DNA from 2 places in the Paenibacillus sp. FSL R5-0914 genome. Region 2 is predicted to be linked to the other one. Evidence: a T-box and tRNA genes for the amino acid it is inferred to sense, from the RefSeq annotation. Region 2 holds a T-box; the other holds one or more tRNA genes.
The links. A T-box is a leader RNA that pairs with one kind of tRNA and senses whether it is charged. The one in region 2 lies ahead of pheS (phenylalanine--tRNA ligase subunit alpha), so its partner is inferred to be a tRNA-Phe.
Positions count from the first base shown of each region.

Region 1: it encodes a tRNA-Phe, which carries the amino acid that the T-box ahead of pheS (phenylalanine--tRNA ligase subunit alpha) is inferred to sense. The anticodon was not compared.

Region 1 is NZ_JBBORH010000001.1:1,835,470-1,839,872, reverse strand. Features, by position in the region: gene MKX60_RS08185 (AraC family transcriptional regulator) at 327-1,076, shown strand; tRNA gene MKX60_RS08180 (tRNA-Leu) at 1,210-1,288, opposite strand; tRNA gene MKX60_RS08175 (tRNA-Cys) at 1,303-1,376, opposite strand; tRNA gene MKX60_RS08170 (tRNA-Gly) at 1,389-1,463, opposite strand; tRNA gene MKX60_RS08165 (tRNA-Gln) at 1,470-1,544, opposite strand; tRNA gene MKX60_RS08160 (tRNA-His) at 1,566-1,638, opposite strand; tRNA gene MKX60_RS08155 (tRNA-His) at 1,679-1,754, opposite strand; tRNA gene MKX60_RS08150 (tRNA-Trp) at 1,791-1,864, opposite strand; tRNA gene MKX60_RS08145 (tRNA-Tyr) at 1,872-1,957, opposite strand; tRNA gene MKX60_RS08140 (tRNA-Thr) at 1,963-2,038, opposite strand; tRNA gene MKX60_RS08135 (tRNA-Phe) at 2,059-2,134, opposite strand; tRNA gene MKX60_RS08130 (tRNA-Asp) at 2,142-2,219, opposite strand; tRNA gene MKX60_RS08125 (tRNA-Met) at 2,246-2,322, opposite strand; tRNA gene MKX60_RS08120 (tRNA-Val) at 2,340-2,415, opposite strand; tRNA gene MKX60_RS08115 (tRNA-Glu) at 2,471-2,545, opposite strand; tRNA gene MKX60_RS08110 (tRNA-Ser) at 2,563-2,655, opposite strand; tRNA gene MKX60_RS08105 (tRNA-Asn) at 2,659-2,734, opposite strand; rRNA gene MKX60_RS08100 (23S ribosomal RNA) at 2,795-4,403, opposite strand, start outside.
Region 2 is NZ_JBBORH010000003.1:935,828-940,230, forward strand. Features, by position in the region: gene MKX60_RS27420 (hypothetical protein) at 1-1,304, opposite strand, end outside; T-box leader at 1,574-1,860, shown strand; gene pheS (phenylalanine--tRNA ligase subunit alpha) at 1,921-2,955, shown strand; gene pheT (phenylalanine--tRNA ligase subunit beta) at 3,299-4,403, shown strand, end outside.

The sequences.
Region 1 (4,403 bases), on a different contig from region 2:
TTTTCTATTCCCCCTATTTATAGTTGGTTAGTAATTTGAGAGATTCTCCTTCTTAGTCCGTTGTATATTTCACGATTTAGATGGAAACTCTCATTTTTCATGTAACATTGTCAAAAATTTAATGATTTTAACGAATACACTCAAAAAAAGAGAGAAAATTATAATTTTTACGAATAATCCGACTAATTTCCGAACGAGATGGCCAGTCAGGTTGCTAATCTTCGGATTTCTTGATACGATCATATCAAATATTAATGAAAATAATTATATGATTTCGGTCATAATTTTGTGCGATTCGGCTAAAACATAATTATTGGAGGCTCATCATGGATCGTGTTCTATATATTGTAAATGCAGCACATGAGGTTAATACCTATATTCCACCACACCAGCATGAATGTTATGAACTAGTCTATTATTTAAACGGATTAGGAACTACCAATGTAGGTTCGCGAAGTTATCATTTTCGTTCTTCTTCATTCGCGCTGATACCACCCAATCATAAACATGACGAGAATCATCGCGAGGATGCTACTATACTATTTGTAGGCTTCCATTCAAATCACCCAAATATGGAGAATTTGCAAGGCGTATATGAAGATGATAAAGACCATACTGTTCTACAGATCTTGCTTCGAATGAAAGCAGAGTTTACGCGCAAACAAGATGGATTCTCTGAACTATTGAACCTTCAAATGAGCGAAATCACTGTTCATCTGATACGGCTTCTTAGCGCCTCTGGGTTTCAATCACCAACGGAAGACAGAGTCCAATATGTTCTAAACTATATGAATGAGCATTACCGCCATAAGCTATCGGTCGCAACACTTTCAGAGATGTCTGGATACAGCTATGATCGTTTCCGCCATTTATTTAAAGAGCGATTCGGTTCTTCACCTCTGCGCTATCTACTATTGAAACGTCTGGATTATGCAAAGTCTCTCTTGCAACATACCCAAATGCATATCTCTGAAGTATCAGCTGCTGCTGGGTTTGTGAATGACGCCCAATTCTGCAATATGTTTAAACGTGAAATTGGTCTCACCCCACGAGCATTCCGACTAAGCAGTCAATAAAACAACATTCCACACAAAAAGGCCGTTGATTAGAGACGCCTCTAATTCAACGGCTTAAGAATAAAAGCTCAAAGACAAAGAAAAAAGGTTTGTAAAGTTGCTTGTATAAGCAACTTTACAAACCTTTTTGATATACCGGCGAGAGGACTCGAACCTCCACGGTTTCCCTCTCGATTTTGAGTCGAGCGCGTCTGCCATTCCGCCACGCCGGCACATATGAACTTAATGGAGGCGCCACCCAGATTTGAACTGGGGATAAAGCTTTTGCAGAGCTTTGCCTTACCACTTGGCTATGGCGCCATATGAAAACTTTGGAGCGGACGACGGGAATCGAACCCGCGACCCTCGCCTTGGCAAGGCGATGCTCTACCGCTGAGCCACGTCCGCATAAAATGGCTGGGGATATAGGATTTGAACCTATGCGTGACGGAGTCAAAGTCCGTTGCCTTACCGCTTGGCTAATCCCCAATAACATTTTAAAATAAAAGGGGCGACTGATGGGTCTCGAACCCACGAATGCCGGAACCACAATCCGGTGCGTTAACCACTTCGCCACAATCGCCATATTAAACTAATATTGTTGCTGTTCTTCTTAAAGTAAATGGGGCGACCGATGGGACTTGAACCCACGAATGCCGGATCCACAAACCGGTGCGTTAACCCCTTCGCCACGACCGCCATATTAAACTTTAGAGAAAGACTTTAGATAAAGATTGGCAGGGGCAGCAGGAATTGAACCCACACCAACGGTTTTGGAGACCGTTGTTCTACCTTTAAACTATGCCCCTAAAAAAATGGTGGGGGATGATGGATTCGAACCACCGAACACGTACGTGAGCAGATTTACAGTCTGATGCGTTTGGCCACTTCGCTAATCCCCCAAAGATGGTGCCGGCGAGAGGACTTGAACCCCCAACCTACTGATTACAAGTCAGTTGCTCTACCAATTGAGCTACACCGGCATATTAAGTTGTATACTATATGGTGGCTCGAGACGGATTCGAACCGCCGACACGAGGATTTTCAGTCCTCTGCTCTACCGACTGAGCTATCGAGCCAAGAAAATGGCGGAACCGACGAGATTCGAACTCGCGATCTCCTGCGTGACAGGCAGGCATGTTAGGCCAACTACACCACGGTTCCAAAAGATATAATTACTTGATGAAAATTGGTTGCGGGGGCAGGATTTGAACCTGCGGCCTTCGGGTTATGAGCCCGACGAGCTACCGGGCTGCTCCACCCCGCGTCGTTCTTAAATGAATATGGTGGAGGCTGAGGGGATCGAACCCCCGACCCTCTGCTTGTAAGGCAGATGCTCTCCCAGCTGAGCTAAGCCTCCGTAAACAACAATTGTTATTGTACCAAAGTCCACTATGTAAAATCAAGTGAAAATTTGGTGACCCGTATGGGATTCGAACCCATGTTACCTCCGTGAAAGGGAGGTGTCTTAACCCCTTGACCAACGGGCCATACTAAGTAAAATTTGTGGCGGAGAGAGAGGGATTCGAACCCTCGAGACGCTTGTGGCGCCTACACGATTTCCAATCGTGCTCCTTCGGCCAAACTCGGACACCTCTCCATATGGCTCCCCGAACAGGACTCGAACCTGTGACAACTCGATTAACAGTCGAGTGCTCTACCAACTGAGCTATCAGGGAATATTCATACCAGGCTTGATGCCTGAAAACTGAATCCGAATTGAATTTGCGTTTTAAGTATAGGATAAGCCCTCGACCGATTAGTATTGGTCAGCTCCATGCATTACTGCACTTCCACCTCCAACCTATCTACCTCGTCGTCTTCAAGGGGTCTTACTAATTGGGAAATCTCATCTTGAGGGGGGCTTCACGCTTAGATGCTTTCAGCGCTTATCCCGTCCGTACGTAGCTACCCAGCCATGCTTCTGGCGAAACAACTGGTGCACCAGCGGTACGTCCATCCCGGTCCTCTCGTACTAAGGACAGCTCCTCTCAAATTTCCTGCGCCCACGACAGATAGGGACCGAACTGTCTCACGACGTTCTGAACCCAGCTCGCGTACCGCTTTAATGGGCGAACAGCCCAACCCTTGGGACCTACTTCAGCCCCAGGATGCGATGAGCCGACATCGAGGTGCCAAACCTCCCCGTCGATGTGGACTCTTGGGGGAGATAAGCCTGTTATCCCCAGGGTAGCTTTTATCCGTTGAGCGATGGCCCTTCCATGCGGTACCACCGGATCACTAAGTCCGACTTTCGTCCCTGCTCGACTTGTAGGTCTCGCAGTCAAGCTCCCTTATGCCTTTGCACTCTTCGAATGATTTCCAACCATTCTGAGGGAACCTTGGAACGCCTCCGTTACTCTTTAGGAGGCGACCGCCCCAGTCAAACTGCCCGCCTGACACGGTCCCCGTACCCGATTAGGGTACTAGGTTAGAACCTAGATACGATCAGGGTGGTATCCCAACGGCGCCTCCACCGAAGCTTGCGCTCCGATTTCTACGGCTCCCACCTATCCTGTACAGATCGTACCCAAATTCAATATCAAGCTGCAGTAAAGCTCCATGGGGTCTTTCCGTCTTGTCGCGGGTAACCTGCATCTTCACAGGTATTAAAATTTCACCGGATCTCTCGTTGAGACAGCGCCCAAGTCGTTACGCCATTCGTGCGGGTCAGAATTTACCTGACAAGGAATTTCGCTACCTTAGGACCGTTATAGTTACGGCCGCCGTTTACTGGGGCTTCGGTTCATAGCTTCGGGTTACCCCTAACCACTCCCCTTAACCTTCCAGCACCGGGCAGGCGTCAGCCCGTATACTTCGCCTTGCGGCTTCGCACAGACCTGTGTTTTTGCTAAACAGTCGCTTGGGCCTTTTCACTGCGGCCCCCTCGTGCTATTCACACTACCGGGGCACCCCTTCTCCCGAAGTTACGGGGTCATTTTGCCGAGTTCCTTAACGAGAGTTCTTCCGCGCGCCTTAGAATTCTCTTCTCGCCTACCTGTGTCGGTTTGCGGTACGGGCACCTTCTCCTGGCTAGAGGCTTTTCTTGGCAGTGTGAGATCATGACCTTCGCTACTGTAATTTTCGCTCCCCATCACAGCCCAGCCTTAACGATGTGCGGATTTGCCTACACATCAGCCTCACTGCTTAGACGGACATATCCATCAGTCCGCGTCACTACCCTCCTGCGTCACCCCATCGCTCATAGCGGATTACGGTGGTACAGTAATTTCAAACTGTTGTCCTTCGACTACGCCTTTCGGCCTCGCCTTAGGTCCCGACTTACCCTGAGCGGACGAGCCTTCCTCAGGAAACCTTGGGCTTTCGGCGGATCAGATTCTCACTGAT
Region 2 (4,403 bases):
GTTTGGAGTGTGTAAGGAATCTGATAATAGGCTGTAGGAAAAATGATCTTACCCTCTACAGCGGGTTCAGTCATTTGCAGCTGTAGCGTTCCTTGAGCTATCGTTAGCGGAACTTCTGCACTGAGCTCAATTATTTTTTCTTCAAGGGGTTTGAGTGTAAGGTTTGCGAAAGCCTTCGTGTCCAACGGAAAGCTATATCCTTCAGCGGCTTTAACGGTAAACTCATAAGCAGGCAAAGTAATCGCCTTGTTGCCGCTATTTTTTACTCGAAATTGCAGCGTCCACTTCGCGGTGCCGTTGTCGGCATAGACATTGGCGCTTTTTAACTGCGTCTCGACAGTATTATTGTTGATCGTAAGCTTCTTGATGACATTGCTAGCTACGACAAGATCTGGTGTGGTAGCAGCGGGAAGGTTATAGGTGACGATGGGCAAAGCAATTTTTAATGAGGTATCTTCTCCAGCAAACTGCAGAATCATATTGTCTGTCTTCATATAAGAGGGAATTTCCGTCATGTAGTAGATCGTCTTTTTTTCCTGTGGCTGTACTTTGTAGTTACTGCTCGTATCATCAAGCGTTAATTCAAATACAGATCCTCCTGCAGATGCGAGGTATCCCTTAAGTCCAGGATCACTTAGCACTTTGGTTCCTTGATTGGTTAAGCTCACACCTACTTTGGCGTATACCTTACCGTTATATTTGTAAATTTGCAGACTTTCTGTTTTGGTTGTTACGGGCTGATTATTCAAGGTTATCTTTTTACTTTGGCCTCTAGCGACCGCTTGTGAAAAAGCCACAGGCAAGGTGAAGGTCCCCAGCTTTTTTTGATAATCAGTACTGCTGAAATCCCAACCGAATACTGAAATCTTCACTCCATTTAAAGATGTGGATTTACCGACGTTTGCGTAATAGGTTACGGATTGACTGCTTTTGGAGGGGATAGATTTGATGGTTGCACTGCTGGTTACTGGGCTTCCTTGGATAACGGTTCCTCCTGCAGTAGTTACTTTAGAGAAATAGTCCACAAGATTGATGCTGTTTCCGCTCCCATTGTTATAGCTGAGGGTGTATGTAAGAATATTGCCGCCATCCTGAGTCAAAAAGCCAACATCGGTCAGCTTCACACTAAAGTTACTCTTTAAAGCTATCGAGCCGAGTTTATCCAGAGTGGATACAGTGGTGGCAGTTGCTGTTTTGGTGGATGAAGTAGTAGTTGATGCCGCGTATGCTCCATACGCTGAAGCTTGACTCAGAACTGCTGCGCTAAGTATGATCACAGCTACTTTTGTTCTTCGTGCATGCATGTAATTCCCTCCCGGTATGAAAGTCCTTGTATTTTGAAGGTGATTTATGATTGAGTACAACCATGCCTTCTTAATAATGGAAATTATCAAGCTCCGCTGAACGTTAGCTGAAAAAAAGTCCCCAAAATGGCTCTGAACCTTAAAGCCAGCTTAAAGCCAGATAAAAATTGCCCTAATTATGCTTGAACTTGTCAAAACGACAGATCTTGCATATAATAAACAGACATATCTCTTGCATAAAAGAGATACCTGACAATTAGATTGAATTGTGAAATGCAGTGATGGAGAAGAGTACACAGTGCCTGACTTACAGGGAGGAGACGCCGGTGATTGAGAGCGTTTCTAGGATACAGAGCTGTCGAAGTTCACTCCGGAGCAGTTCCTTGAATTCCTTAAGATTGCCTTGTAAGGAAGCGTAGGGGAAACCGGTCACAGACCGTTATTTCTGTATAAAGTGAGATAGGTATCTGTCCAGCTAAAAGAGGGAATGAAGCTCTTAAGGGGAACAGATCAGCTTGTCTAACAAGGGTGGTACCACGGTCTTTTCGTCCCTTACCGGGAGGAAAGGCCTTTTTTTGTTGAACTAGACAATGATTGAAGGGGGCTGTACACGGCCATGAAAGAGAAGTTGGAAGCATTGAAGGTTGAAGCGCTGGCTAAGTTGCAGGAGGTTATGGATCCACAGGTTTTGAATGACCTAAGAGTGAAATATCTCGGTAAAAAAGGCGAGCTTACAGAAGTTCTACGTGGTATGGGAGGACTTAGTGCTGAGGAGCGTCCGGTTATCGGGCAAGTAGCGAATCAGGTGCGTAGTGCCATTGAGGAGATTATTGGAGCGAAGCAAGAGACTTTTCAACAGCAAGAGACTCAGCAACGTCTACAGGCTGAAAAAGTAGACGTAACATTGCCAGGTCGCCGCATGCAGCAAGGGGGCGTTCACCCGCTTAGCAGAGTGGTTCAGGAAATTGAGGATATTTTCATTGGTATGGGTTACCGTGTGGCTGAAGGCCCGGAAGTGGAGACCGATTATTATAACTTTGAAGCCCTAAATCTGCCTAAAAATCACCCGGCACGTGATATGCAGGATTCCTTTTATTTAACGGATGACCTGCTTATGCGTACTCAAACGTCTCCGGTACAGATTCGTACTATGCAGGCTATGAACGGTGAAGTTCCAGTTAAAATCATTTGCCCGGGTAAAGTATTCCGCCGCGATGATGACGATGCAACGCATTCCTTCCAGTTCCATCAAATTGAAGGTTTGGTTATTGGAAGCAACATTCGGATGAGTGATCTGAAAGGCACCTTGCAGCAATTCGTACAAGAAATGTTCGGCCCGAATACAGACATTCGTCTTCGTCCGAGCTTCTTCCCATTCACCGAGCCAAGCGTTGAAGTGGACGTAAGCTGCTTCAAATGTGGCGGCGATGGCTGCAGACTGTGCAAGCAAAGCGGATGGTTAGAAATCCTTGGCGCCGGCATGGTGCATCCAAATGTTCTGAAAATGGGTGGCTATGATCCTGCTAAGTATAGCGGCTTCGCATTTGGTATGGGTGTTGAACGGATTGCTATGCTTAAATACGGCATCGATGACATCCGTCATTTCTATAACAACGATATGAGTTTTGTAAAGCAGTTCAAGGGCGTTTAGATTTTTGGTGGGCGAGCTGGCTGACGGGTTAGGAGTAAGTAGCAATTGGGTTACTGATCTTGCTTAATAAAAGACTATTAATAGAAGGAACGGAGAGAAATTTTGGAACTGTAGAAGCGCCAGCGTTCGCCTTTATCCTCGGATTTCTACCGCGAGAAGTGGTTTTAATCAGGAAATCTGAGGATAACAGTGATCGGAAGTCCAATATTTTTCGTAGTGACTGCTCTAAATAGGACGGTTATGAAGCTTTGATCGAGTAATCCTAAATTGTACTACTCCCACAGGAAGCAGATCGAACGGCAAGTAGATAAATACATCTGAAACATAAAGGAAGTGAGCGGACATGAAAGTATCAACCGGATGGTTGGCTGATTATACATCGATTGAAGGAGTAACCGCCGATAAGCTAGCGGAGAAGATTACCGCTGCCGGCATTGAAATTGACGGAGTAGAGCGCCGCAATAAAGGGATTTCCGGCATCGTAACCGGCTATGTGAAATCGAAAGAAAAGCATCCTGATGCGGATAAACTGAACGTATGTATCGTGGATGCAGGTCAAGGTGAAGATCTGCAAATCGTCTGTGGCGCAAAGAATGTAGCTGCGGGACAAACCGTTCCTGTAGCTCTTGTTGGCGCTAAGCTGCCAGGGCTGGATATCAAAAAAGCGAAGCTGCGCGGGGTATTATCACAAGGGATGATCTGCTCGGCTAAAGAATTGGGACTCAATGATAAATTGCTTCCTAAAGAGCAGCAAGAAGGAATTCTTGTACTTCCTGAAGGTACAGAGATCGGTCAAGATATTTCAAAGTTGCTGGGTCTAGATGATGAAATTCTGGAATTCGATCTGACTCCGAACCGTTCAGACTGTCTAAGTATGATTGGTGCTGCTTATGAAGTGAGCGCGATTCTTGGACGTGACATCAAATTACCAGATCCTGCGAGTGAAATGATTGAGATCAGCGGAGCAGCTGCTCAATCTATTTCCGTTAAGATTGAGAATGAAGAACATTGCAGTCATTACGCAGTTCGTTATATCTCAGGTGTTAAACCTGCAGCATCCCCGCTGTGGATTCAGAATCGTCTGATGGCGGCAGGGATTCGTCCAATTAACAACATCGTTGACATCACTAACTATGTGATGCTCGAATACGGACAGCCGCTTCATGCTTTTGATGCAGATAAAATAGAAGGCGGAGAACTCGGCGTTCGTCTTGCTCACGAAGGTGAAGTCCTGACTACACTTGATGGCCAAGAACGGAAGCTTGAGCCACATATGCTCGTTATCGCTGATGGAGCTAAGGCTGTAGCTCTGGCTGGAGTAATGGGAGGTCAGGATACGGAAGTTACTGCTGAGACGGTAAATCTCGTTCTGGAATCTGCTAAGTTTGACGGAGGAACCGTTCGTAAAACCTCGCGTCAACTGGGACTTCGCTCGGAAGCATCGCTTC